Linked DNA regions of Robertmurraya sp. FSL R5-0851. The protein of the gene in region 4 interacts with the protein of the main gene of each other region in a pairwise test. Links are inferred from orthologs where the notes say so. Each region holds a gene or a part of one and is shown on either strand. Other genes may lie near its edges.

Region 1 (8,699 bases), 1.3 Mb from region 4 along the record:
AGCAGCCGCAAACCGAGTCCCCGAGAAATGTCATTATGATGGTGATGGACGGAACAAGTTCGGGAGCGATCGCATTAGCCCGTTGGTATAAAGGAAGAGATCTTGCGCTAGATCAAATCTTGACGGGGGGCGTGCGAACGTATTCGGCAGAATCTGCGATCACAGACTCAGCGGCTGCGGCCACTGCTCTGGCAACTGGAAACAAAACGGATGAGCATTATATTGGGCTTCTTCCATCGAAAATTACAACACCAGGTAAGCAGGAACAAAATCCAAAGCATGCACTCATGCCGGTAGCCAATGTTCTAGAAGGAGCGAAGCAAGTAGGGAAAGCGACTGGTATAATTGCTACCTCTGAAATTCAACACGCCACACCTGCCGGATTTTCCACACATGTTCCGAGCCGGAAGCAAAAAGAAGATATTGCTGAGCAACAGGTGTATCAAGAAATTGATGTTGTACTTGGTGGGGGAGCCGTTCATTTAACAAATCGTAAAGACCAGGAAGATCTACAAAAGATCATTAAAGAAAAAGGCTATCAATGGGTCAACACGAGAAGTGAATTGCAAAAGGCGAACGGGCCAAAAATCTGGGGAAGCTTTGCCGAGCAGTCGCTTGCATACGATATAGACCGTCCAGCAACAAAGCCTTCCGAGCCAACTCTTGCTGAGATGACAAACAAAGCGATTCAAACTCTTTTAAAAGACGAAGATGGATTTTTCCTGTTTGTGGAAGGAAGCAAGATTGACTGGGCTGCACACAATAATGATATTGTAGGTATGATTAGCGATGTATTAGCCTTCGACGAGGCGGTAAAGGAAGCAGTTAGGTTTGCTGAAAGAGATGGAAACACGCTGGTGATTGCCGTGACTGATCATGGAAATAGTGGAATCTCGATAGGGAACCGGCAAACATCTAGATCGTATGCGCATACTCCTGTTGAAAGCATTATTCAGCCATTGAAAAAAGCCCAGCGGACGATCGAGGGTGCACTACAGGACCTTAAGCCTGATCGATCCAATATCAAACAAGTGGCAAAGCAGTATGGGCTGGATCATTTATCAAACAATGAAGTAAGAATGCTGATCAACTCCAATCATGTTGGAGCCGATCTATCTGCTATGTTAGCAGAAAAAGCCCAACTTGGTTTTACAACATATGGTCATACGGGAGAAGATGTATTTCTGTACGCGTACGGTCCGTCTCATCCGACAGGCTTCCTAGAGAATACGGAGTTACCTGAAAAAATGGCAGAGTTCATGGGGTTTAACTTAGAAAAGTTGAGTCAATCGTTGTTCATAAATGCAAAGGATGCATTTGAGAAGCAAGGCTACATCACAAAAATTGATCACTCGAAAAAATATAATCCTGTATTTGTAGCTACTAAAAGAGACATCTCCATTGAAATCCCTGCGAATAAAAATATCATTACGGTAAATGGAAAGCAGTATCCTCTAAGGGGGATCTCGATATTCAATGGAAGGGATTTCTTTGTGAGTGAACAAGTAAAAGAGTTTACCCCTTAATTTCTAGCCCTTCTCAATTTGAGGAGGGTCATTTTTTTGACAAAATACGCGGATCAAATTTGGTTCTTTATAAAAAGATGGTAAAATAGATAGGAATTGTCTCTTTACATACAGAGGAGGAACACGACCATGGCGAAAGTTCGCACGAAAGATATTATTGAAAAATTTGACCTTGAGTTAATTAGTGGAGAAGAAGGAATAAATCGCCCGATCACGATGAGCGATATCTCTAGACCGGGTATTGAGATAGCAGGGTTTTTCGATTATTATCCAGCTGAGCGGATCCAACTTCTTGGGAAAACAGAGCTAACCTTTGCGGAAAAATTGTCGCCAACGGAGCGTGCCATTCGTATGGAAAAGCTTTGTACGGATGTAACTCCCGGAATCATTGTAACTAGGGAGCTTGAGGTACCTGAAGAACTGATCGAAGCCTGTGAACGTGAGGCTGTGCCGCTTATGCGTTCTAGACAGAAGACGACACGTTTTTCTGGACGATTGACGAATTTTTTAGAAAGTAAGCTTGCACCTACAACGGCTGTTCATGGGGTTCTCATTGATATTTATGGAGTAGGAGTTCTAATCACGGGGAAAAGTGGCGTCGGGAAAAGTGAAACGGCTCTTGAACTCGTCAAACGTGGACATCGATTGGTTGCAGATGATTGCGTAGAAATTCGTCAGGAAGATGAAGATACGCTTATTGGTAACTCTCCAGAATTGATTGAGCATTTACTTGAAATTCGCGGATTAGGAATCATTAACGTGATGACACTGTTTGGAGCAGGAGCGGTTCGTAGTCATAAACGTATTACATTAGTTATTAACTTAGAATTATGGGATCAAAATAAGCAGTACGACCGCCTAGGGTTGGACGAAGAAAAAATGCGAATCATTGACACAGATTTAACAAAATTAACGGTTCCTGTTCGACCTGGTCGGAACTTAGCCGTTATTATTGAAGTAGCAGCGATGAACTTCCGTCTAAAGCGAATGGGAGTGAACGCAGCGGAGCAGTTTACGAATCGTCTGGCTGATGTGATTGAAGAAGGCGAGCATGACGAAGAACATTAATCCTAAGGAGGATGAGCTGTAATGGAATCAACTATTCAACCGATTGACCCAGTTGCGTTGTCACTCGGTCCAATCCAGATCCATTGGTACGGTGTGATCATTGGGGTGGGAATTGCACTTGCATTGTTTTTAGCGATGCGAGAAGGTGAAAGAAGGGGGCTACATAAAGATATTTTCCCAGATTTGATGCTTTGGGCGATCCCTATTGCCATCATTTCAGCTCGTATTTATTATGTGGCATTTGAATGGGATTATTACTCGCAAAATCCAGGTGATATTATCAAGATTTGGAACGGTGGTATTGCGATTCATGGCGCACTCATCGGTTCGGTTATTACTGCGATTGTGTTTTCAAGGAAGAGAAATATTTCGTTTTGGAAGCTTGCGGATATTGCTGCCCCAAGTATTATCATTGGGCAAGCCATTGGTCGTTGGGGGAATTTTATCAACCAAGAGGCACATGGGGGCGAGGTAACGAGAAGCTTTTTAGATGGCTTATTCTTACCAGAGTTTATCATTAACCAAATGTATATTGATGGCACCTATTATCATCCAACCTTCTTATATGAATCAATCTGGAATCTTTTAGGTTTTATTTTATTAATGTCACTAAGAAGAGTGAATTTACGACAAGGTGAGATTTTCCTTTCCTATGTGATTTGGTATTCCATCGGTCGTTTCTTCGTGGAAGGAATGCGTACGGACAGCTTGATGTTAACAGAATCTTTACGTATTGCCCAAACGATTTCGATTGCCTTAATTGTTATAGCCGTTGCATTATTCGTTTATCGAAGAGTAAAAGGATACGCGAAGGTCCGGTATTTGGACCAGAGTGTGTAAAACAAAGAGAGAAAAGGGTGCCATTTCTCCTTAAGGAGAAACTTTACCCAATATGAAATAAGTGAGAGGGACAGTTTCGCCTTTCGCCACCTGGTGTTGCTACGCAACAAAGGCTGGCTTCAGGGGAAACTGCCCTCATCCTAATACAAATAAGGGAGCACGGAGAGAAGATGCTACAATCTACGAAAGCAGGGTTTTTCGTCGGTTTGAAGACCGTTTGGGCATTGGGGAAAATAATATTTCCGGTTGCCCTTATCGTTGCTTTGCTGCAGCACACCCCTGTTCTGCCATGGGTGATACAGTTAATTACTCCTTTGATGGGGATTTTTGGACTTTCTGGTGACGCAGCAATTCCTCTCGTACTAGGAAACTTTCTCAACCTGTACGCGGCCATCGGCGCCATGCTTACGATTGATTTATCGGTAAAAGAAGTGTTTATTATCGCAGTTATGCTTTCTTTTTCACATAATATGCTCGTGGAATCGAGCGTCGCCATAAAGGTAGGCGTGAAGCTTTGGATTGCTCTTACCGTTAGAATTGGATTGGCCATTTTTTCAGGAATTGTGATAAACCTTGTGTGGCAAGGTGGAAGTGAACGTGCGCAATACGGGCTGGTGGCAGCGAAAGAAGAAAGTGTGAGTGGAGTCATTCCTGTTCTTCTCGATGCTTTGCAAACAGCCGCACTTGGAATTGTTCAGTTAGCTATGATTGTCATGCCGTTAATGATTGTGATTCAAATTTTAAAGGACTTAAAATGGCTTCAGGTGTTTTCTCGATGGATGGCACCAGTGACAAGAGCATTAGGAATGAAGGAAAATACATCAACCACTCTTGCGGCAGGATTGATCTTTGGCCTTGCGTATGGAGCGGGCGTCATGATTCAGGCTGTAAAAGAGGATGGAGTGAGCAAAAAGGACGTAACGATTGCATTCATTTTCCTCGCAGCCTGCCACGCCGTTGTGGAAGATACCCTCATCTTTTTACCATTAGGAATACCTGTCCTTCCTTTACTACTCATCCGTTTAGTATTGGCGATCGTATTGACCGCCATCGTGGTGAAGGTATGGAAGCGAGTGGAGTTCTCAAAACGAAAGGAAACAGTCTATGACCACTAAAACAACAACCATCTTATTTGATTTAGACGGAACATTAATTGATACAAACGAACTGATTATTCAATCCTTTCTACACACCTTACAGCACTATTATCCTGACCAATACAAGCGTGAGGATGTGATCCCGTTTATGGGACCAACGCTCGTAGAAACATTTGGTGGAATGAATCCGGATAATGTCGAGGAAATGATAAAGACTTATCGATCCTTTAACATTAGTAATCACGATTCGCTTGTAAAAGAGTTCGAGGGTGTAAAAGAAACGGTTATTGCCTTGAAGGACAAAGGTTATAAGATTGGAATCGTGACGTCGAAAATGTCTGACGTTGTGATGAAAGGGTTGAAGCTAACCGAGCTAGATCCTTATTTTGAAATTGTCGTGGCACTTGATCATGTGGAAAAAGCAAAGCCAGACCCAGGTCCGGTACGTATGGCATTAGAAAAACTGCATTCTACTCCAGAGGAAGCGATCATGGTTGGAGATAACCATCATGATATTTTAGGAGGGAGAAATGCGGGAGTAAGAACGGCTGCAGTGGCCTGGTCGATTAAAGGTCGTGACTATTTAGCCAAATATAATCCAGATTATATGCTTGAAAACATGACTGATTTACTGGCGATTTTAGAGGCAGAAGGATAATGAGAAGGACAACTCGCTACCCAGTTGAAGGAGCGAACTCTCTCTGGCATGTATACAAAACCGTCCCTTTTGTAAAAGTCGTCAAAAACTTCATTGTAATCCAACTCGCACGATATACACCATTTTTAGGAATGAAAAACTGGTTGTATCGAACATTTCTAAAAATGAATATTGGTGACCAAACCTCGTTTGCTCTTATGGTTATGCTTGACATTATGTTTCCAGAAAAAATCAGCGTGGGCAAAAATACGGTCATCGGTTATAACACCACGATCCTTGCACACGAATACTTAATCAAAGAGTATCGGTTAGGAGAAGTGCAAATCGGGAGCGAAGTAATGATCGGAGCAAATACCACGATTTTACCTGGCATCACGATTGGAGACGGAGCCATTGTATCAGCGGGAACGCTCGTCCATAAGGATGTTCCAGCAGGAGCGTTCGTTGGTGGCAACCCCATGCGAGTGATTTACACAAAAGAAGAGCTCACAGCAAGATGGGAAGAGGATCCGATTTACGGAAAAGAAAAGCTTCATTAACAGTAGTTAGTGAGGCTTTTTTTATATCATTGTCGATTGGTGTACATAATCGAGCCTTTATTGCGCTAGCAATAACAGCGAAGAGAATGGACGCCAATCGACTTTGTTACCAATTTTTCAGTTGACGACTTCCTTGAGAAAGGAGTAAACTACATATAACTTCAATTTGCTAACATATTAGCGAACTAAAGGATTCGGAACATTTTGATATAGAGGTGATTGTCTTGAGTCGTTTGTTTATGTTCGAAAAACCACTTGGAATGAGGGATACTCTTCCAGGATTATACGAAACGAAAAGCATTGCTAGAGATGCGATCAAATCTGAAATGAAACGTTGGGGCTTCCAGTTTATTGAAACGCCCGCACTTGAATATTATGAAACGGTCGGAACAGCTTCGGCTATTCTTGACCAGCAGCTGTTTAAATTATTAGATTCACAAGGTCATACACTTGTGCTGAGACCGGATATGACTGCCCCAATCGCGCGTGTGGCAGCATCTAAGCTGTTAAAGGAAGACTTGCCACTGCGTTTGGCCTACTCGGCGAATGTTTACAGAGCACAGCAAAGAGAAGGGGGCAGACCAGCAGAGTTTGAGCAAATCGGTGTGGAGTGTATTGGCGACCATACGATTAGCGCAGACGGAGAGGTCATCGCTCTATTAATCTCGTCATTACGTGAGGTTGGACTACCTAAGTTCCAAATTTCCGTTGGTCATATCGGCTTTGTTCAGACATTGTTCCAGCAAATTCTAGGAACGGAAGAGCGGGCCCAAGCATTAACGAAATATTTATATGAAAAAAATTATGTAGGATACCGTGAGCATGTAAAAAACCTTGCGTTATCTTCCATTGATAAGCAAAGATTATTGGATTTCCTAAAGCTTCGCGGAGGCGAGGAGGTTCTAAGCTTTGCGAATGATATTATTGAAAACGAAAGTGGTCGTGAAGCCCTTTCTCAGCTTCAGCAATTGTGGGAGATTGTCGTAGCCTTTGGTGAGGAAGATAAGCTGAAGTTTGACCTAACACTTATTAGTCATATGAGCTACTACACAGGAATCGTGTTTGAAGTGTATTCTCACGCGGTAGGTACACCAATTGGAAATGGCGGCAGATATGATCTTCTTTTAGAAAAGTTCGGGAAGGCAACGGGAGCGACCGGGTTTGCACTATACTTAGACCGCTTAATTGAAGCGCTTGGTGGAGTATCAGAAGAAACACCGATGACATGTATTTTATTCAGTGATGAACGACGACAAGAAGCGTACACGGTGGCAAAAGAAAGACGCGCCATCGGAGAAAAAGTCGTGTTACAAGATATCAATGGTGTGAAAAATATTGATGCATGTACGAATCAATATACAGATATCGTCTTTTTAATCGGAAAAGCAGGCAGGGGGTCTTAACAGTGAAGGAAATGCTAACAATTGCAATGCCGAAGGGGCGAATTTTTGACGAAGCAGTCGAGCTTCTCCGTCAAGCGGGCTTCAATCTTCCACCAGAGTTTGAAGACTCTCGCAAGCTCATTATCGATGTGGAACAAGAGCAATTTCGCTTTATTTTAGCGAAGCCGATGGACGTCCCTACTTATGTAGAACACGGCGTGGCTGATTTAGGAATTGCAGGGAAAGATGTTATGCTTGAAGAAGAGCGTGATGTGTATGAACTATTAGATTTGAAAATTAGTGCCTGCTACTTGGCGGTTGCAGGTTTGCCAAATACAAAAATGAACGATGTGGCTCCAAAGGTGGCTAGCAAGTATCCGAATGTGGCTGCTGCCTACTTCCGTGAACAAGGAGAACAGGTGGAGATCATCAAGCTGAATGGTTCGATCGAACTGGCACCGATCATCGGATTATCTGATCGCATCGTAGATATCGTGTCTACAGGAAAAACACTAGTTGAAAATGGACTAGTAGAATATGAGCGCATTGCCGATATTACCTCTCGTCTGATCGTAAATCCGGTCAGCTACCGAACAAAGGATGAGCGAATTAGTGAGATCGTTGATAAGTTAACAGACGTGATTCACGGAGTAAGGAGCTAAAATAGGATGAGAATTCTAAAGGTGAGTGAGGCAGTTAGCATTAAGCGTTCGGTGGATGCAGGAACCGAGGAGCAACGCCAAACGGTAAAGGCAATTATTGAAGATGTACGAAAAAATGGAGATACGGCTCTATTTTCCTATACAGAAAAATTTGATCGTGCCACGTTAACATCGATGCAGGTTTCTGAAGAAGAAATTCGTGAAGCATACGAGGAAACAGGTGCGGAGTATGTGGCGATTATTAAGGAAGCAGCTGAAAATATTCGCTCGTTTCACGAAAAGCAGGTTCGCAATTCATGGCTCACGACTGAAGCGAACGGAACGATTCTTGGTCAAAAGGTCACTCCACTTGATTCTGTTGGGGTGTATGTGCCAGGTGGAACTGCGGCGTACCCATCGTCTGTTCTTATGAATGTGATGCCAGCAAAAGTGGCTGGGGTTGAACGCATCGTCATGGTGTCTCCTCCAGGTGCTAATGGAAAGTTACCGGCAGCCGTCGTTGTTGCGGCTCAAGAAGCTGGTGTGAAGGAGATTTTTAAGGTAGGGGGAGCACAAGCAGTTGCCGCTCTTGCTTATGGAACAGAAGCGATTCAGCCTGTTGATAAAATCGTCGGACCAGGTAACATCTATGTGGCCCTAGCCAAGCGTGAAGTTTTCGGTGACGTGGCCATTGATATGATTGCAGGTCCTAGTGAAATTGCTGTTTTAGCAGATAACACAGCTCGAGCAAGCGAAGTGGCTGCAGATCTACTTTCTCAGGCTGAGCATGATGAAAGAGCATGTTGTGTGCTTGTTACCACATCGCAAGAGTTAGCGGAACAGGTTTCTAAAGAGGTTGTTCGTCAGCTCGAAACACTTCCTCGTAAAGCCATTGCCGAACAATCGATCGCTGAATATGGAGCGATTTATGTGGCGGACACATTAGAA
Region 2 (3,512 bases), 2.6 Mb from region 4 along the record:
CCTCATTCTGATGAATGACCACTTCATCCATCAGCGTTTCTATCAAGTAAAGCCCAAGGCCTCCTTCACGCATAAACTCAACTGGTTCATTCCCACGATAAGGACCTACTTTTTCTCGAGCCGATTGAAAATCGAAACTCTTTCCACTGTCAGCCACGATCACTTCGAGTCGATCGCCATATGATCCAAAACCTACTGCAACCTCTCCAAGTTTTCCAGTTTTGTAGGCATGCTGAACAGCATTTGTTATGGCTTCACTTGTAGCAATTTTCAAATCTTCAATTTCATCGAATGAAAAGCCCATCCGACTGGCAATGGCAGATAATGTTAATCGAATCACACCTACGTATTCTGGCTTAGCAGGGATTTTCATTTCAATGTAGTCACAAACTTCTTTCATTTTGGTTCACCCTCAATCTGGCTAATATTCATAATATCAGCTAGTCCGGTGATCTCAAAAAGCCTCTTTAACCGATCAGAAAGTCCAACTAACTGAAATTCCCCATTGCTTGAGCGCACATTTTTAAACGTCCCCACAAATACCCCTAAGCCTGTGCTATCCATATATTCTACTCCAGAAAGATTAATAATCATGTTCACTCCGTTTCTCTCAGACAGAGGAAACAGGGTTTCTCTTAGCTTCGGTGCCGTATAAACATCAATTTCACCTGTTACACTGACAGCAACACGACCATCACATTCCGTGATATCTAACTTTATGTTCATTATACCCACCTCTTTACAAGTCAACTGCTCTTATTCGTTACCCTGAAAAATTAGTACTTAAACCTTTCTTTTCAAGATTATTAAAGTAAAATCATCTCGCAATTGAAAGTGTTGGAGCTTTTCTAGCTCTTTATATATGTTGGTTACAATCTCCTGTACAGGCAAATGGATATATTTATTTATATACGAGATTAAGGTTTCTTTTTCGACAAACCCTTCTTCTGAGCGACATTCTGTCACACCATCTGACATCAAGATAATCATGTCTCCAACATTTATGGCTTGTTCATACTGCAGATATTTCGTCCGCTTCTCTACTCCTAACAGCAAACCCTTTGCCTCAATTTCAGTGAATTCTCCCGATTGCGCACGGTAAAGAAAGCCCGGCTCATGTCCAGCGGAAGAATAGGCAAATGTATGCTCGATTGGATGATACACACCATAGAACATAGTAATAAACATACTAGGATCCACATTTTGTTCAACGACCCGATTTAGATTTTCTAATACTTTACTCGGTTCTTGTTGATTATCCGGTTGACTGTCCATCGCATATTTGATCATGGACATACACAATGCTGCCGGGATTCCTTTCCCAATGACATCTGCAATAGCTATACTTATATTATTTGTTTCATCTTGAACAAAGTGATAATAATCTCCATTCATATGCTTGGCAGGAACACTAATAGCACCTATATCCAGCCAAGGCACAGAAGGGACATGGGTTCCTAATAAGGTTTGTTGTACATTTGCAGCAATCTCCATTTCCGTTCTTAGTTCCTGCTGCTTATGGCGCAAGCTTTGAAGCTCTCTATAAGCAAGACCGTAGCCTAACATCACTTCTAGTAACATATCAAAGGAGAGCGATACTTCTTCTGGTAACTCTGGATACATTTCATTCATAAGAGTTTTATGTAAACTGATGATTTCCTCAGGGGAGATTCGATGCTCAATAGACTTTCTACTGAACTTTTGGCCCTGATACAACACTTGTTCAGAAGGGTCGTTTATGTATTTTTCAAGTATGTGCCGGTATTTTGCCTCCATCAATTCTCGGAAATCCATAAAATGCTCCCCCTAACGCACCCACTTAGTTGCCGTTATCTCTGTACCATTACCTGGTGTTGAGTTAATCCCAAACCCATCCATCAAGCGTTTGACTCCTGGCAATCCAGCCCCTAAACCACCTGATGTTGAATATCCATCCTCCATTGCTTGCCTTATATCCTTTATACCAGGTCCATTGTCTATGGCTACTACCTTCAATCCCGCTTTGCCGTTTTCATATAGTTTTTCAATGCAGATTTGGCCCTGACCAGCGTATAAATAAATATTTCTAGCTAATTCACTAATAGCAGTGGTGATTCTAGCCTGATCTACCGTTCCAAATCCAAGCTCTTTTGCCACATTTCTACCTAGCTGCCTAGCTGCAACAATATCCCATTCATTAATGATTTTTACGCAGGATTGGATCCCCATTTGGTTATTCCCCCAATTCCTGATGTAATTTCTCCAAACCTTTTTCTAGATCCAAAGCTGTTAGGACATCATCTAAACCAATTCCTAATTCAATAAGAGTAATCGCCACCGCTGGCTGAATACCTGTAATGACAACTTTAGCACCCATAAGTTTAGACATATTAATTACATCACCAAGCACCTTCGCGATGAAGGAATCAATAAAATCAATGGAAGTGATATCAATTACAACACCATTAGCGCTCGTTTCGTGTATTTTATGAAGCAAATCTTCCTGAAATTGAAGGGCCGTTTGATCGTCCAATTCCCATTGAATTGATACTAGTAAGCAATTGTGTAATTTTAGAATGGGTATCCTCAATTTTCTCCCCCCGTGCTGATAATCTTTTTATTCATAATTTCAAGAGCAGACTCAATGCCCTTTTTCAGTGTATTTTTTGTTGTAATTTGATTTAAATTAATCCCAAGATTGACGATTGTCTGTGCTATTTCTGGACGAATCCCTACTAACATACACTTGGCCCCAACTAGTCTAACTGCATCGGCAGCTTGAATAATATGATGAGCGACCATTGTATCTACAACCGGAACACCCGTAATATCTATAAGAACAACTTCTGAACGATTTCTTACCACTCCATTTAACAAGCTTTCCATAATCTGTTTTGCCCTCTCCGTATCTATCGTCCCAACAAGAGGCATGACAGAAATGCCATCAAACACGGGAATTAAAGGAGCGGACAATTCTTGAAGAGCAATTTTTTGAAGTGAAACTGTTCGCTCCCAAGTCGAGGAATATACATTAACAATCTCATTTGTCATTGGACTTATCCAGTTATCAAAGTCATAAATGATTTCCATACGATTTTCTTCATTTACATGACCTGATGCATTCATTCCTTCAAAAGCAATTCTTGCAAATTCCCGTAATCCGTCAGTAACAAAGGTTAAAGGCCACGCAAGTCTAACTACTTTTTCAGCAAACTCTACAAGCTTTTCACTATACTTTTCATCAGAATCTTTTAGATTAGAAACAATTAGATCAATGAACTCTCGGCTTGTCCCTACGAATACTTGGTCAGAAACCACCTTCAGAACCCGCTCATCTGATTTTTCCTTCATGCTCTCAATCCACTTTGTTAATATCTCTTCCCGATTCGTTTGAATATACTGTTCAATAGCTTTGTTCATTATATCCTCCCAATTTTAACATGTTAGGTTTCTTCAAAACGGATTGTCTTTAAACTGTAACGTAAGCTTAAAACCAAATTTTGAACCTATCCATAATGATAACAATTTTATGC
Region 3 (8,705 bases), 1.4 Mb from region 4 along the record:
AAATTTTTGCCCTCCAAAACCAGGATTAACCGTCATCAATAGAACCATATCAATATCATCAATCACATGCTCAATGGTTTGAACAGGTGTTGCAGGATTTAGAACAACCCCCGCTTTGACTCCAAATGATTTAATATAGTGGATAGTCCGATGTAGATGCTTACAAGCTTCTACATGAACAGTAAGATAATCGGCTCCTGCATTAGCAAATGCCTCAATATACTGATCCGGATTTTCGATCATTAAATGTACATCAAGCGGAAGTTTCGTGATTGGACGAATCGCTTCTACAATCAGAGGACCAATCGTAATATTGGGAACAAAATGACCATCCATGACATCAACATGGATATAATCTGCTCCCCCTCGTTCTACATCTTTAATTTCTTCTCCCAGTTTTGAAAAATCAGCTGATAGTATGGAGGGCGCAACTTTCACCATAATTAATACCTCGGCTTTCTCTCTTTAATTTCTTGTACAAAAAGCTCATAATGCTCATATCGATACTCAGGAAGCTCTCCGTTACTCACCGCTTCCTTTACCGCACATTTTGGTTCCTTTAAGTGAAGACAGCCCCGAAACTTACAGTCTTCACTTAACTTTTCAATATCAGGGAAGCAATAGTTTAAGTCCTCCACCTCAATATCCGTGAATTCCAGTGAACTGAAACCAGGAGTATCTGCAACTAACCCTTCCCCAATTTTTATTAATTCAACATGTCTTGTTGTATGTTTTCCTCGACCGAGATGTGAGGATATATCGTTTGTCTTAAGTTCTAAATCTGGTCTGATTGCATTTAATAGCGAAGATTTTCCAACCCCAGACTGACCGGCGAATACGGATATAACTCCTTTTAAATGAGGAAGCAGCTGCTCTAACCCACCCTCGGTTTCTGATGAGGTTAAAATCACTTCATAGCCCGCGTTCGTATATTGATTACGGTATGTTTCCATCATTGCTTTTTCATCGGAACTAGTTAAATCCATCTTTGTAATACAAATAATTGGCTTGATACGGTTAAATTCAACTAAAACTAAAAAGCGGTCGAGCAACGCGGTGCTAAAATCAGGCTCAACAGCCGAAAATACTAATATCGCTTGATCGACATTAGATATCGGGGGTCTTACCAGTTCATTTTTTCGATCCTTTACTTCTAAAATATAGCCCTCAGTTTCATTTTCTGCTTGGAAAACGACTTCATCGCCTACAAGAGGGGTCACTTTATTTAAGCGAAATACCCCTCTTCCTCTGCACTGAATCACTTGATTATCATCTGTGAGAACATAATAGAACCCACTAAGTGCTTTTATAATTTTGCCTTCTGGCATACATACACTCCTTTAACAGAATGTGAACGATTAGTTCCTAAACCTATTTTAATTTGTCGGGTATGGTACCGGTTGTTCATCGATAACATCACCATCCCTTTGCACTCTGTATGCGCCCTGTTGATTAGGAGCAATAATTAACTGTATAGTCCGAGTCTCAGTTTGTGTAATTTCAAAGGTTTGTACCGGTTCTGATATATTGTGATCCATATCCTCTATATAAATTTGGACAACTTGCGGAGTCCCTTCCACTAAAGGTTCATAAGGAATGGTAATTTCCTTTTGTACGGTTTTCGGAATCGCTTCTTTTCCTTTAGAAAGGACTACGGTTACTGTAGACCCTTTTCGTAAATCTGTACCTGCAGAAGGATTTTGGGAGACAACTAATCCTTCAGCCACCGTATCGCTATATTCGCCGTCACTTGCGATCTGAATATTTAATCCAGAGGAATGTGCGTACTCTTGAATTCCTTTTTCATTATAATCTGAAAGATCCTTGAGCTTTATTAGCTGCGGCCCCTTACTAACGGTAAATTCCAGTTCCGTTTCTGCAGGAATAATTTCTTCCCCGCTAGATGGATTCTGAGAGATGATTTGTCCCACAGGGGCTGAATCATCGTAAACTTCTGTTTTTGTAATGTCTTTAAAGCCCCTTGCTTCTAATAAATCAATTACATCATCATATTGACGTCCGGTATAATCTAGCAATGTCCATTTCTCTTTACCAATACTTAAATAAAGGTCCACTTCCTGCCCTTCTTTTACCGTTTTCCCTTCCTTAGGGTTTGTTTTTATGATGAGGCCTTCCTCTACCTCTTCATCTGTAACTTCAATTGTTTCACCAATTTTTAACCCTTGCTCCTGAAGGACTTCCATAGCTTCATCTAACTCTTTACCAGATACATCAGGAACAAGCACATCTTTTGGTCCTAATAATTTTGGTAAAACCGTTACAGTTAATACGGCAAGGATAACCAATATGAGAAAGATAGATACGAGTACAATAGGCCATTTTCTCTTCTTTTTCTTCTTTTTATCTCCGTCTTTGTCAGTAGTGTGTTGAAGAACAGGATGCTCTTTACTATGTACAAGTGTCTCATCAAATGTTTGGTATTGATCCGCGGTAATGACTGGAATTGCCTTGGTAGCATCATCATCGATCGGAAGAGCAAACTTCGGCTCATCGATTCGATCAGGATCAAGTGCGGTTACTAAATCCATCTCCATATCTTCTACACTATCATATCGATGAAAAGGATCCTTTGCCGTCGCCTTCAATACAATATTTTCCACACTTTGTGGAATTTTTGGATTCCATCTTCTTAATGAAGGTGTTTCCGATTGTAAATGTTTCAAAGCAATTGAAACGGCTGATTCACCTGAAAATGGAAGCCTTCCTGTTAACAACTCAAACATGACAATTCCAAGAGAATAGATATCCGATTTACGGTTTGCCATTCCACCTCTTGCTTGTTCTGGAGATAAATAATGGACGGAGCCAAGCACTGAATTGGTTTGCGTTATACTGGTTGCACTCATTGCCATAGCAATGCCAAAATCCGTAATTTTCACATTTCCTTCGCGATCAATTAATATATTATGTGGTTTAATATCTCTGTGAACAATATGATTTTGATGAGCATGAGAAATAGCGGAGGTTAACTGCTTCATAATATTAATGGCATCAGCTACGTGTAACGATAGCTGCTGTTGTATGTATTGTTTGAGAGTTTGGCCCTCCACATACTCCATAACAATATAATAGATAGAATCTTCTTCACCAACATCGTATATACTAACAATGTTCGGATGGGCCAAGCTAGTTGCTGATTGTGCTTCTCGGTGAAAACGTCGAATAAATTCCTCGTCATTTGAAAAATCAAGTCTTAGTACCTTAACAGCCACGTCTCGATCTAAGATCATATCATGAGCAAGATAAACATTGGCCATTCCGCCGCCACCTATCATCTCAAGCACTTTGTAGCGGCCGCTTAAACGCTTCCCAATTAGCATGTATCCCCACCCCAATCATCGCCAACGTCAAATTGTAAAATGACTAAGGTAATATTGTCCTCACCACCATGCTCGTTTGCAAGGTTGATGAGAGTGGTTGCCTTTTCCTCTAATTTTTCTTCATTTTTTAATATACTATCCATTTCATCGGTTGATACTTTATTAGATAAACCATCTGAGCATAAAAGGAGAACATCTCCTTCTTCAAACATGATGGTGCGAATATCCATTTTTATATCTGGCTCCGTTCCAAGTGCACGTAAAATGACATTTTTACGTGGATGATGTTCGGCATCCTCCCTTGAAATTTGCCCCGTTCGAACAAGCTCATTCACAAGTGTATGATCTTCTGTTAACTGCTGAAAACCTGTATCATTTAAAATATAACAACGACTATCTCCAATATTCAGCACAGTCGAAAATAATGGAGTAACAATGGCAGCAACAACTGTTGTTCCCATCCCTTCACACTCGGCGTGTTGCTGTGAATGCTGGAATACTACTTGATTGATAAGTGGAATACTGTTTCTTAACCAATCCTCTGCATGAGAGGCCGTTTCGATTCCACTTGAATCCTTCCACATCTCTTCTAAATGCTTGATCGCCATGGAACTGGCGACATCGCCTGCTCGATGTCCACCCATTCCATCTGCAACCACACATAGATGCTGCCCATCCCGGTTGATAAAGATTCCCCCACTGTCCTCATTATGCTGGCGAATCCGACCTCGGTCTGTTTTAAATACCGCTTTCACCTATTGTCACCTCGTCTCTTCTTTTCGTTCCTTTGCACGAAGCTGTCCACATGCTGCATCAATATCATGACCATGCTCTCTTCGAATCGTTACGTTTACTCCGTGATTTTTTAACGTTTTTTCAAATGCAAAAATTTGATCTTTAGGTGTACGAACGTAATCTCTTTCTGGCACATAGTTTACCGGAATTAAGTTCACATGACATTTGACACCCTTAATAAGCTTCGCTAGTTCTTCCGCATGTTCTACCTGATCATTTACTCCACCAAATAACCCGTATTCAAAGCTTACTCGTCTTCCTGTCTTCTCAATATAATATCGTACCGCATCCATTAAATCAGGGAGCTTATACGCACGGTTAATAGGCATTAAACGACTGCGAATCTCTGTATTTGGTGCATGAAGTGAAATGGCAAAGTTAATTTGCATATTTTCATCGGCAAACTGATAAATCTTCGGGATAATTCCACTTGTTGATACCGTAATATGTCTAGCTCCAATATTCAGTCCCTTATCATGATTGATAATCTTCAAAAATGAAAGCATATCATCGTAGTTATCAAAAGGTTCGCCTATTCCCATAATAACGACAGAGCTTACTCTTTCATCTGTTTCATCTAAGGCTTGCTGTACCTTTACTACTTGAGCGACGATTTCCCCTGCCTCTAGATTTCTTTTCAGTCCACCTAAAGTTGATGCACAGAACGTACATCCAATTCGACAGCCAACCTGTGTAGTTACACACACCGAATTCCCATATTCATGTCTCATCAAAACTGTTTCAATGGAGTAACCATCATGTAATTCAAATAAAAACTTAATCGTCCCGTCTGATGATTGTTGTTGAATAAGTGTATTTAATGTAGTTAGTGAATAATGCTTTTCTAACGTTTCACGTAAAGTTTTTGAAAGATTAGACATGTCTTCAAAACTTGTCACTCTCTTTTTGTATAACCAATCAAAGATTTGCTCGGCACGAAATGCCTTTTCATTATGTTCAACTAACCATGCTTTTAAATCGTGTAATTCTATAGAGTAAATGGATGGCTTTTGCACGGATGTTTGTTCTTTTTCAATAGTTGTCTGTTCCATTTCTTTACACCTTCTTCCTTAAACTTGCAATATAAAATCCATCTGAACCAAAATCTTGAGGGAAAATCTGTAGCTGAAAGTCCGACATAAGCGGCTGAATCGCCTTAGGCATTCTCTCAATAACCGACGGGTCACCTTCAAAGTCCGTATGCTTCTGTAAAAACGCTGTTACTACCTCTTCATTTTCAGAGCGGTCGATTGTACATGTACTGTACACCAACGTTCCACCTGGCTTTAACAGTGGAGTAACAGAATCTAATAGCTGCAACTGAATGCTCTGAAGACGATCTAAATCTTCTTCTTTTTTTGTGTATTTCATATCTGGCTTTCTTCTCATTACACCAAGACCAGAGCACGGGGCATCAAGCAAAATCCGATCGAACGTGCTACCTTCAAACGCCTCTTGTACCCTACGGCTATCCATAGCTTTCGTTTCGATATTTTTCAGTCCAAGTCGGGCAGCATTTTCATTAATCAACTTCACTTTATGCTCGTGAAGATCTAATGAAATAACTTGTCCTGTTTCTTCTAGCTTTTCAGCGATATGAGTCGACTTTCCACCAGGAGCTGCGCACGCATCTAAAATCGTTTCATTTTGTTCGATACCTAATGCATATGCTACAAGCATAGAGCTTTCATCCTGGATCGTAATCAAGCCTTCTTTAAAACTTTCCGAATGGGCAAGATTTCCTTTTAAGCATTTAATTGCTTCAGGAACAACCACACTTTCCTCAACTTGATAGCCTTCTTCTGAAAGCCTTTTGATGCAAGCTTCTCTGTCGATTTTATTTGTATTGATTCGTGCGGTTTGCATGGGTGCAGTTAAATTGATCTCACACATCTCTTTTGCTTTATTATACCCAAATTGCTCGGTCCATCTTCTAACAAGCCAAGTAGGATGACTCGTTTCTATGGACAAACGCTCGACTTCATCCTTAATGTCATTCATATCTCTTATGCCTTCACGTTGTATAGAGCGAAGAACTCCATTAACCATCCCAGATATCCCTTTATGACCTCTCTTTTTAGCAATTTCCACGGCCTCATGAATGGCTGCACGGTCAGGAATTTTATCTAAATAAAGCATTTGATATAACGTCATTCGCAGTAGCTGCTTCACCCAGTTTTCAAGCTTTTTAGGGTTTTTAATAAAAGGCTCTAAGTAATAATCAAGAGTCATTTTTCTTTGTAATGTTCCGTAGGTTAATTCCGTTAACAATCCAATGTCCTTCGTGGCAATTTGATTCTTTTTAATCACATTGTTTAAAAGTAGATTGCTATATGATTGATTTTTTTCGATTTGCTCTAGAATGGTTACAACACTTTCTCGAACATTTGATTTTTCTGTCATTCGTTAACTCCTATACGATCTCCAACCTTTAAAAACGAACCTGCCCCTCGTAAAAATTGATCAGCTGTCATTTTCTTTTTACCAGAAGGCTGGAGCTCAGTCACTTTAATCGCTGTATCATTTCCAGTAGCAACGACAAATCCATCTTCCTCAATTGCAATTATTTCTCCTGGAACTGCCTTTTTCACTGCCTTAACTTTCGTCGCCCACCAAAGTTTCATCACTGAGTCAGAAAGATGAGTGTAAGCGACTGGCCATGGGTTCATACCCCTAATATGGTTGTAAATATCTTCGCCTGGTTTAGACCAAACAATTTTCTCTTCCTCGCGCTTTATATTATAAGCAAATGTTGCTTCTTTTTCATTTTGGGGAATTGGATCTAATTCTCCCTTAATCAGTCTTGGCAATGTGTCTAACAATAACTTAGAACCTGCCTCACTTAGCTTATCATGCAAAGAACCAACCGTATCTATTTCTGCAATTTCAACTTCTACTTGCGTCAAAATATCCCCTGCATCCAGCTTTTCAGCCATATACATGATCGTAATTCCCGTTTTCTCTTTTCCTTGTATGATGGAGTAGTGAATGGGAGCCCCACCACGTAATTCTGGTAACAGAGAAGCATGAACATTTATGCATCCGAGTGGTGGCACTTCTAAGAGTTCCTTCGGTAAAATTTGACCGAACGCCGCCGTTACGACTAAGTCAGGCTTTAAGCTCAATACTTGATCCAAGTCCTCTCTTACACGAATCTTTTCAGGTTGAAGAACAGGAATACCATGTTTTTCCGCTTCCACTTTCACAGGAGGTGGAGTGAGTACTCTTTTTCTTCCAACTGGGCGATCCGGTTGTGTCACAACACCGATCACTTCATATCCAGCTTCTATCACACTTCTTAATATGGGAACAGAAAAATCAGGAGTACCCATAAACACTATTTTTGTCATTCGCTTTCGACTCCCTCTAACTCTTCTTCAGTCAAATATCTTGTCACTTTTGATGTAAATAGGATGCCATGAAGATGATCGATTTCATGAAGAATCGCACGTGCTAAAAAGTCTTCTGCTTCGATCACAAATGCTTTTCCTTTTCGGTTTCGGGCTTTCACTTTTACAAAATATGGTCTGGTTACTTCTCCGTAAACCCCTGGAAAACTAAGACAACCTTCCGGGCCTGTTTGTTCGCCGGACACTTCTAATATTTCAGGGTTAATTAGTTCAATCGTGCCTGATTCATCGTCTATATCAACGATGGCAATCTGTCTTGCTATGCCAATTTGAGGGGCTGCAAGACCTACCCCATCGAATTCAATCATCGTATCGTACATATCGTTTAGTAGCTTTTCTAGTTTTTTATCAAATACCGTTACTCTCTCACATTCTTGTTCAAGTACCTCTGCAGGATGAGTAACTAGCTTCTTTACCGTCAAAATACTTCCTCCGATTTTTTCATATTTATCACTATTCTCTACGAAAACAACCCGCTTCATAACCAGCTACATGAGAATATAAGGATTCACGTCTGTAGAAATGGTTAACCCGGTTGTTGCAGATTCATGCTGATATTGATCAAGTACCGTTTTAATGGCACGACCTAACTGTGGCTCACGTTTGTATTTTATCAAACATTGGTACCTATATCTATTTTTGATTCGAGGAATTGGTGAAGCGACAGGTCCTAGAACAATCGCTTCTGGAGAAAGACTATTCCGAATGTATCCGGTAATCTTCTCTGTCACCGACACTACCTTCATCAAATTCTCATGGCTTACTGTGATCAGGGATATATAGTAGAAAGGTGGATAATGATGAAGCTTTCTTATTTGCATTTCCCTTTCATAATACAGATCATAGTCCTGTTGAGAGGCAAACTGAATGCTGTAATGCTCTGGTGTATAGGTTTGTACAATGACTTCCCCTGATAGCTCATGTCTTCCAGCTCTTCCACTTACCTGTGTTAGCAGCTGAAAGGTTTTCTCAGATGAACGGAAATCAGGGATATGCAGCATCGTATCAGCTGAAAGAACTCCTACGAGCGTAATCTTAGGAAAATCTAATCCTTTTGCAATCATTTGCGTTCCTAACAGAATATCTGCTTTTCCTTCACCAAAATCAGTTAACAGCTTTTCATGCGCCCCTTTTTTTGAAGTTGTATCCACATCCATCC
Region 4 (8,509 bases):
CCAAGTTCATTCATCAATACGGCAACCTTTCTGCCGCTCTCCTTCTCCGCTTTTAAAAGTTTCTTTAGTAAAGTCGTCTTACCGCTTCCTAAAAACCCCGATAATATATAAACTTCCGTTTGTTTCATCGCCTAGTTTCCCCCATTACCATAATTACATTTTACAGGAAATAGAGAAGATGTATGAACAACTTCCCTATTCACTTACCTCTTTTGATAAGAATTCAGAAATTGCGTCCTTATTTCTCTGCATATCCATATTTAATACTTCTCCTGCATGCTTAGTATATTTATTTGTGTAGCTATTTTCAACTGGTACTTGTAAGGTTTCAACATTTGAAACAGGATTTAGAATAAAAGTGGCTCCAAGTGTCAAGTAATCCTTAAGAGCAATGTCGGTGTCCACATGGTTAGCAACCTCTGTTAAAATATCTGGCAATTTTACAATTCCCTCAAATGATCCAAGTGTTTCAACCGCTTCATCCTTTAACGAGATAATGACCTCCTGCTGCCTCGCAACTCTTCCAAAATCACTCCTTGCATCATGCCTGAATCTTACATAATCCAAAAGCTGTTGGCCTTTAAGTACATGTATTCCCGGTTCACCTGAAATACGTAAATCCTTCATCATGGGTTTTGATACATCTACTTTTATCCCTTTTGGAGCAAGTATATCAACCACATTAATAAACCCTTGAAAATCAATCAGTGCTACATGATCTATTTTTACGTTGAAATTTTTTTCAACCGTTTCCTTTAATAACTTGTCCCCACCATAAAAATATGCGTGATTCAACTTACTTTTATTATATCCTGGTATTGTTACATAACTATCTCGCATTAAGGAAATCAGCTTTACCTGTTTGTTTAATGGCTCGTATTTTGTGAGCATAATGGTGTCTGATCTTGAGGATGCTCCCCCTCTACTATCAACTCCTAGTAATAAGACATTAATGTCCTTTTTATATGATTGAAATGGACGGAAACGTTCCACTGGGATCTCTTCACTTGTTTTTTCAACAGTTTTATTATAAATTTTGGGTTGATTATTCTCACCGTTCTCTTTCGAGGAGTAATAACCACAGCCTGCTAATAAAATAACCAGGAACACGGCCATCATATGTTTCATTGTTTTCACCTCGTCTGGAACTAAATTCTCTTATCAACTTAGAGATTAGTGTTTGTCGTTTTGTCCATTTTTACATAAAAAAAGCTCTCCCGAATAATGGGAAAGCTCTAACTAATTACTTTACTTCTTGTTGAAGAAGTTCTACTGCTTTTTGAAGCTGTGGGTCATTTTCTTTAATAAGATCTCTTAATTTCTCCATTAATAAAATGGTTGACTCCCCTTTTAGAATACCCGTTTGTTCAATATTTTGCTGTTTCTGGAATTCAATAACAGCTTTTTGAGTGGCTTCATCAAAGTATCCATCTTCTCGACCTGAGTCAATACCAAGAGCCTTTAACATTTGCTGGGCAGCCTTTACCTGAGTGGAAGCAACCGAAAGTTTTAACTCCTGCTCTGGATCTACATAAGCTATATTTGCGTATTCTGGCATTGCTACTTCAAAATCAGGAACAATTCCTTTTTCATGAATCCAATTTCCTTCTGGGGTTAACCATTTTTCTGTCGTATACTTCATATTCGAACCATCAGAAAAATCTTGAGCTCTTTGTACCGTCCCTTTACCAAAGGATTTCTCTCCAACCAATGGGACATCTGCTGATTCACTCACCGCTCCTGCCAGTATTTCCGAAGCGGAAGCACTTCCTTTATCAATAATCACAACTAATGGGATATCTGGGTTTTCCTTTTGCTCTGATTTAACCTCTTCAATATTCCCATCCCGGTCCTCAACCTTAAACAGCACTTTTCCTTCTGGGACAAACAAGCTCGAAATAGCAACCGCTTGGTTTAAAAGCCCCCCTGGATTTTGCCTTAAATCTAGAATTAGACCTTTCATTCCTTTAGATTGCAGATCATTTAAGATCGTAATTAACTCCGTTGAGGTATTCTCGGAAAAAGTCGTAATTTGAACTTTCGCAATCGTATCAGTTACCATCTCACCATAGACTGTTTCAATCGGAATTGTATCTCTTACAATTGAAAAGTTTAGAGGTTCTGACACACCAGGGCGTTGTACGACTAGCTTAACAGTTGTCCCTTTTTCTCCACGAATGAGTAATACTGCCTCTGTGGATCCCATTCCTTGAATGTTTTTTCCATCTACAGATACTACTTTATCGTTCGGCTTTAAACCAGCCTTTTCAGCAGGTGATCCCTTTAAAGGAGACACGATGATAATATAGCCATCCTTCTCCTGAATTTCAGCCCCTATCCCTTCAAATGAAGAAGATATACTCTCATGGAAGCTTGAAGCTTCTTCTTCATTCATATAGTCAGAATAAGGATCATCTAGTGATTGGAGCATTCCATCAATTGCCCCATTTACTAATTTTTTTTCATCGACTTCTTTAAAGTAATTATCTTGGATTGTATCAAAAGCATTGTATAGCTTCTCAAATTCTTTTCTCTCCGTGCCAGCGGTTACTACCTTTTCATCCCCAAATGCAAGAGCAAATGTAGTAATACCAGCTGCTAAAAATACCACTAAAAACAACAACATAACGAAATGAAATTTCTTTATTTGTATATAGGCTGATTTACCAGAACCTGATTGTTGTTCTTCAGGTCGTTGTTCATTTTCCAAATGCTTCACCACTTTCATTCCATAGGCTTGTTCTTACTGTTTAGAATAACATCTTTGCATTTGTTTTAACAAAGATTTTACTATATTAAAGTTGTTTATTATATTTTTTCAACGATATCAAAGTACTCTTCAAGCGTAATATTTTTTTCGAAGATGGTTTGTGCAGCGTCGACACCTACATACCGAAAATGCCAAGGCTCGTATTGATATCCTGTAATGGTTTCTTTTCCCTTTGGATATCGCAGAATAAACCCGTACTTATGTGCATTTGCTGCCAACCATTTCCCTTCATTTGTCTCACCGAAACTCTCAGTTAAACTTAAATTTGCACTTTTTGCTGATATATCCATAGCAAGTCCACTTTGGTGCTCACTATTTCCGGGTACGGCAACCACTTGCATTGCCTTTTCTTCTCCACTCTTCTTTACTTCTGCATCAAATATTATTCGTTGTCTTTCGTATGACCGATATCCAGATACAGCATATAGTTCGATTCCACTTGTTTTGGCTTCGGCAAACATATTCTCTAGTGCAACTGCCGCCTCTTGCCTCATTAAGCTTTTTTCTATTGTTTGATCTCCGAAGGAAAATGAAACATTCGGCTTCACAAGATCAGTAGGATTATAACTCTCTGGCAAAGCAAACATTTTATTTACAAGAGCAAGTACATTCAGTGGGTTTTGAATCACTTGTTTTCCATCAACTTCTTTCACATCGTTAAAAAAAATGGCCTCTAGAGTTGGTCCTTCAGGTAGACTATCCTGATCTTGAGTAGAATCTCCTGCAGCACCTTCAGTTGAATCATTTTGACCGTTATTTTCCTGGTCAACGATAGGTTCGTTATCCTTCTGTTCGTCCGTCTGTGTTGTTTCTTCCTTCTGATTGTTATTTAAGTATGGGATTTTACTAAAATCGCACCCGGACAATAAGAGGGTAATCCCTGCAATCGATAATAAATATTTACGCATTATTTCCACCTATCTTCATTTTCTAATACAATATTTCTATTTTATCATCAATAAAAAAATGCAGCATCCTTTTTGAATAAAAGAGAATAGAAAAAGCAGCTTCTAATTTTAGAAGCTGCTTCATTATTTATTGAATGGCTGCATCCAATGCAACAACAATCATGTCATTAAAAGTGGTTTGTCTTTCTTCCGCTGTCGTTTCTTCCCCAGTAAGAATATGATCGCTTACCGTTAGAACAGATAAAGCATTACGATCAAATTTGGAAGCTAATGTATATAGAGCAGCTGTTTCCATTTCAATCGCTAAAATTTGGTATTTCGCCCATTTTTCAAGTTCGCTATTATCGTTATAGAACATGTCCGCAGTAAAAACGTTTCCAACCTTTAAGTTCAAACCTTTCTCAACACCTACATCGTATGCACGCTTTAATAAATCAAAGTTCGCAGTAGGAGCATAGTCTACGCCACCAAAAGTTAGTCGATTCATTTGGGAATCTGTTGAAGCACTCATTGCTAAGATTACGTCTCTTACTTTAACATCCTTTTGAATTGCCCCACATGTACCCACTCGAATGAGGTTTTGAACATTATAACTATTCATTAATTCGTTTATGTAAATAGAGATTGATGGAACACCCATACCTGTTCCTTGTACAGATACTCGTTTCCCTTTATATGTTCCTGTAAATCCTAACATTCCTCTAACTTCATTATAACAAGTAGCACCTTCTAAAAAGGTTTCTGCGATATATTTTGCTCGTAAAGGATCTCCTGGAAGAAGAACTGTTTCCGCTATTTCGTTATCTTTTGCGCCGATATGTACACTCATCTGGTTTTCACTCCCGTTTTAGTTTACAGATATAATATTCACCAAATAAAACTATACCATATTTACTCTAAAAATAAAAAACTGCGGAGGATGTCTCCACAGCCTTGTTAAAGTACATGAATTCGACTTATTTTTTTCCAACCTCCTGGCTGAAGTTGGTAGTAACTAGTACCCTGTCTCCCCTCGTCAATATAAATAATATCACCTGTTCCCATATATCGACCTTGATAATCATTTGGAATGCTGTCTTTTACATTAAATATACGAAATACTTCTTCTAAAACTTGCAGATGTGAACCGCCCGTTACATTCATACGATATACTTGTTTATACCCTTTAGTCTGCCTGAATTTGGGTGTTTGAAAGATCATTACTTCATACGTTTTTTTTAATAGCCTGCTCCGTTCCTTTAACAACCTCAAGCCCCCCTTTTTTTATCCACACCCTTTTTGATTAGACTTTGGCACTGTCGAATCCTTCATCAAAAAAACACTTTTTTTGTCGAGATACCTCTTTGACAAAAAAAGTGTGGTAATAAAGTTAAGAATATTGTCTAATAAGGGACTCCAGCTTTGATTTTAAAGTTGGAAGGTCTCTACTATGGATACTAACACTAATATTTGTTTCATCCATTTCAAGAGCTTCTGCTAAAAATCCACCTAATCCTCTTGCTTTCCGGTCAATTTGCAAAGCAAGATCCATTTGCTCATCTGATTGCGGAAAAAATATCACTTCAAGCTCATCTAGTTTGCCTCTAAAGGATCCCGAAACTGCAGCGAATTCAAATTCCTGTGCAAAGGGTAATCGTCTTCTTTTGCGGTATGGAAGCTCTTCACAATCTGCCTCTCTCAATCGAAAACCTAGTTCAGCAACTGTATCTAATACACCTTTCATTAACTGATTAGGGACTACCTTAATATAATCTTTGTCTGTAGGGTCAACAGCATTTTTAATGTCTAATCCCGTTTCTACCCATACTTTTGTTCGTCCAATGCTGATCGGAGTATCAAACGGCACCCTAATAACAAATGGAATTTCTTTTGTCTCGTTTGCACCAATTGTAACTGCTTGAATTAAGCGGAATCTTTCAATATCGCCTTTGACAATATGCTTTTTATCATCTGACTCTTTTAAATAGTTGGTATGTAGATTCAGATAAATATCGTCTATTAGCTGTTCAATCTTTCCACCCTTTATCTGTACAATTCCTCTTATTTCCTCACCTGGAACGAAGACATCTTTTTCAAGCTTCGTATCTACCGTTGCCGATCCAATCCCGATACTTGCAAATACTTTATTAAAAAGTGACATGTTTATTCCTCCCTTTATTCACTGCAAATAAAAAACAAGCTTTGAGTTCATTTATCGTTTCAAAAGGCTTTTCAACTTGAAGTAATCTTTTGATTAATTGATTGGTCTCTGTTGATAATGATAACTCTTCGTCCCATGGTCGTTCCTTTTCACTACCAGTTGTTTCATAATTCGAATATAGTAAAAACAGGAGAAAGTGGCCTAGCTGAAAGTAATCAGCCTGAGGAGATATCTCGCTTTTTAAATCCCTCTTTTTATTGTCAGTATGTGATAACCATTTCGCCAATCCAAAATCAATTACTTTTAAGTCCTCTCCCTCAAGCATTAGATTTGGAATTCTTAAATCTCTATGGACAATCCCTCTTTGATGAAGGTACTCTATTCGTTCTAGAAGCTTTAATCCATATAACAAAGACTCTTCTTCAGTAAACCTCTGTCCTTCGGTAAAGATAAGCTGCTCAAATGTTTTCCCGTGTATAAACTCCATTGTAAAAAAAGGAATCCTTCCCCACATTCCTTCATCAAAAACGGTAGGAAAGGAAGAATGCTGTAAGCTTTTAAGGATCTCAATTTCATACTGATGTATTCGTATTCCCTTTTTAGTGATTCTTTTATGAAATCGAACTAGCTTTAAAACAACCTTTTTTTCTAAGTGGGAATCATAAACAAGATAACTATGGCCATAGCTGCCCATACCTAAAAACTTTTCTATTATATATCGCTCATTGATTTTCTCTCCCACAGCTAATTCCTTATCCATTAGTGAAGAGAAGGCCAAGACAATAGGCTTAAAAATCATCATGTTTTACAACCTTTTTTCATATATGATACTAACTGCTAAAAAAGCTTTTCGAGCTAAAAAAGCTACTTTTATGTTTTCTTTTGTAGTGTGCATGACCGTAATGGCTATGTTTATGCATATTCCGACGCTTGTAATAATCACTTGAACTATACTTTCGGTGATGAGAACTTCCCAATATTGACTTCAGGATTTTTTTTAACATCATTCAGTCCTCCTAATGGTTGATATAAATATATACGTTATTTCAGATGGAAGGTTTCATAGAAAGGTGGCAAAAAATGAATTTTTCTTCTATTCCTTTTTTGGGTCTTCTTCAAGAAAAGATTTCCCAATGGACGCTTCCAAAGAGATATATAGTTTAAAGGAAAAATCTATGTTTAGCGAACAATTAAACATGTTTTCCCCTTCTCCAATTCTTTATGCAAATCAAAAAGAAAAAAACATAGTCGCTCAAATTACAAATAAAACTCATGCATATAACAGAAATAACATCACGAGAACCCAAGCCTATTATGAGTTCTTCATCAGAAATCAAGAGGTTCATTGGTCCTTCCTGGCGCATATCGTGTCCCGTAATGGGGGATATTACATGACCGACTTAAAGAGCTCTTATTTAAAAGACTTTTTGTCTGAACCTCAAATAAATCGCTACTTTTTATTCCTTGAACGATAAAATGCATTCATTTTTCAAGATGCCTTTCCACAATTGCTTCTTTATGAATATAGCAAGAGCATAGGAAAACCGCTCTTCCATCTGCTATCTGCGTTTCATGTATCATCATTTATGCAACCTTTTTGGAACGAATTTTATGTAAAAAAGAATTCAAAGGGAATAACTGTAGCCATGATTATTAATGAGCAATATATGTTAGAAGAACGAGTAATCAAAGGAATATACCATTCAACCTCTCTACTTCAAGAGCTCCCCTATAAATTACCAGAAAATCTTGGATTTACTACGATCTTTATTCCATACAAACTTTCAAAGAAATACCGGTATCGTCTGAGTGGAAAGACGGTTAATGAATTTGAACATGTGAAAAAGCGGGTTGAACTAGGGAAGGAGCTTTATCAAATTTTATTCGAAGAACGATATATATCAGAAACAATTAAATTTTCTCACAATCAACCGCATACGGGTTCTAGAAGCGACTACTGGGATTTTCTTTTTACGAAACTGGAGAACGCCAATGAAAAACTGCTTAGTCCAGCCCTTGAAAGTGTTTGGGAAGATGTGACGCATCAATATACAAATAAAGTTGACTGGTTTCAACAAAAAGACATGGATGTTTTATCGTTTTTCAATGAACTTCCAGAGGTGACTAACTATGATTTAACAGCAGTAGCTTTCAGTCATTATCTTTTGTATACTGCCCTCGACCATATTACTGAATCATAATGAAAGGACGAAGCTAATTGAACGCTTCGTCCTTTCTATTGGGGTTATACAATGATTTTCATAAGCTATTCATCTTCGATTTCTTCATCTATAATGCATTTTTCGATTAAGTATTCGAAAGTAATATCAGCGAGTTCTTCCACTTCGCCTTCTGAGGGTACATAGCCCCTTTTCATCAGCTCTTGAAAGAAAAACTCTGCTATTTCATCTGTGTCGATGAATACCTCAATCTCCTTCATTGACTCGCCCCCCTTTTGTTCAAAATGTATGATGCATAAAGCCTTTTCATGCTAATTCCCTTAAAAATACAGCACCTTTGTTCAAATTTTTTCTTTTCATATGTTTGGAATGTTTTTAGTTGGACAAGCATAAAGATGAAATACAAACAAAGATTTTAGGAGGAGTTCGTATGACAACCTTTTCAAAGCTGTTTCAATCATTTAGCGAGGATATAAATAGTGAAGAAAGCTCACTAATGAATTCATTTGAG

Evidence for each region.
Region 1: the proteins of MKX65_RS14875 (region 4) and hprK interact in binary tests that used the Bacillus subtilis proteins (3 or more experiments, as listed by UniProt). The link is inferred for Robertmurraya sp. FSL R5-0851 from one-to-one orthologs.
Region 2: the proteins of MKX65_RS14875 (region 4) and MKX65_RS01335 interact in binary tests that used the Bacillus subtilis proteins (3 or more experiments, as listed by UniProt). The link is inferred for Robertmurraya sp. FSL R5-0851 from one-to-one orthologs.
Region 3: the proteins of MKX65_RS14875 (region 4) and pknB interact in binary tests that used the Bacillus subtilis proteins (3 or more experiments, as listed by UniProt). The link is inferred for Robertmurraya sp. FSL R5-0851 from one-to-one orthologs.

The regions. Positions count from the first base shown.
Region 1 is NZ_JBBOOE010000001.1:4,144,416-4,153,114, reverse strand. The notes cover bases 632-3,624. They hold hprK (HPr(Ser) kinase/phosphatase), read left to right. Parts: upstream 632-1,655; coding sequence 1,656-2,594; downstream 2,595-3,624. Other genes in these bases: MKX65_RS21325 (nucleoside recognition domain-containing protein), read left to right, coding at 3,605-3,624; lgt (prolipoprotein diacylglyceryl transferase), read left to right, coding at 2,616-3,434; MKX65_RS21340 (alkaline phosphatase), read left to right, coding at 632-1,526. In the rest of the region: more of MKX65_RS21340, read left to right, coding at 1-631; more of MKX65_RS21325, read left to right, coding at 3,625-4,549; pyrophosphatase PpaX, read left to right, coding at 4,539-5,189; MKX65_RS21315 (DapH/DapD/GlmU-related protein), read left to right, coding at 5,189-5,728; MKX65_RS21310 (ATP phosphoribosyltransferase regulatory subunit), read left to right, coding at 5,953-7,131; hisG (ATP phosphoribosyltransferase), read left to right, coding at 7,134-7,772; hisD (histidinol dehydrogenase), read left to right, coding at 7,779-8,699. UniProt on the Bacillus subtilis protein: Catalyzes the ATP- as well as the pyrophosphate-dependent phosphorylation of 'Ser-45' in HPr, a phosphocarrier protein of the phosphoenolpyruvate-dependent sugar phosphotransferase system (PTS).
Region 2 is NZ_JBBOOE010000001.1:245,854-249,365, reverse strand. What follows is about bases 508-3,475. They hold MKX65_RS01335 (anti-sigma regulatory factor), read right to left. Parts: upstream 2,209-3,475; coding sequence 1,807-2,208; downstream 508-1,806. Other genes in these bases: MKX65_RS01325 (RsbT co-antagonist protein RsbRA), read right to left, coding at 2,566-3,399; MKX65_RS01330 (STAS domain-containing protein), read right to left, coding at 2,213-2,569; MKX65_RS01340 (SpoIIE family protein phosphatase), read right to left, coding at 784-1,794; MKX65_RS01345 (anti-sigma factor antagonist), read right to left, coding at 508-726. Also shown: anti-sigma B factor RsbW, read right to left, coding at 1-400; more of MKX65_RS01345, read right to left, coding at 397-507. UniProt on the Bacillus subtilis protein: Provides the crucial link between the upstream module (communication of environmental stress) and the downstream module (integration of the environmental signals with signals of energy stress) that compose the signal transduction pathway controlling the sigma-B factor.
Region 3 is NZ_JBBOOE010000001.1:1,533,824-1,542,528, reverse strand. What follows is about bases 860-3,858. They hold pknB (Stk1 family PASTA domain-containing Ser/Thr kinase), read right to left. Parts: upstream 3,342-3,858; coding sequence 1,377-3,341; downstream 860-1,376. Other genes in these bases: MKX65_RS07995 (Stp1/IreP family PP2C-type Ser/Thr phosphatase), read right to left, coding at 3,335-3,858; rsgA (ribosome small subunit-dependent GTPase A), read right to left, coding at 860-1,328. Also shown: rpe (ribulose-phosphate 3-epimerase), read right to left, coding at 1-441; more of rsgA, read right to left, coding at 444-859; more of MKX65_RS07995, read right to left, coding at 3,859-4,096; 23S rRNA (adenine(2503)-C(2))-methyltransferase RlmN, read right to left, coding at 4,103-5,188; 16S rRNA (cytosine(967)-C(5))-methyltransferase RsmB, read right to left, coding at 5,193-6,539; fmt (methionyl-tRNA formyltransferase), read right to left, coding at 6,536-7,486; def (peptide deformylase), read right to left, coding at 7,483-7,968; priA (primosomal protein N'), read right to left, coding at 8,035-8,705. UniProt on the Bacillus subtilis protein: Protein kinase that is responsible for triggering spore germination in response to muropeptides, signaling bacteria to exit dormancy.
Region 4 is NZ_JBBOOE010000001.1:2,888,122-2,896,630, forward strand. Bases 4,713-7,515 are described here. They hold MKX65_RS14875 (serine/threonine protein kinase), read right to left. Parts: upstream 6,621-7,515; coding sequence 5,805-6,620; downstream 4,713-5,804. Other genes in these bases: MKX65_RS14865 (YodL domain-containing protein), read right to left, coding at 4,713-4,923; MKX65_RS14870 (sporulation protein), read right to left, coding at 5,048-5,818. Also shown: MKX65_RS14840 (CobW family GTP-binding protein), read right to left, coding at 1-128; MKX65_RS14845 (LCP family protein), read right to left, coding at 196-1,128; MKX65_RS14850 (lmo1851 family serine protease), read right to left, coding at 1,244-2,728; MKX65_RS14855 (M15 family metallopeptidase), read right to left, coding at 2,809-3,678; deoD (purine-nucleoside phosphorylase), read right to left, coding at 3,806-4,507; more of MKX65_RS14865, read right to left, coding at 4,615-4,712; MKX65_RS14885 (YozD family protein), read right to left, coding at 8,085-8,258; MKX65_RS14890 (hypothetical protein), read left to right, coding at 8,429-8,509.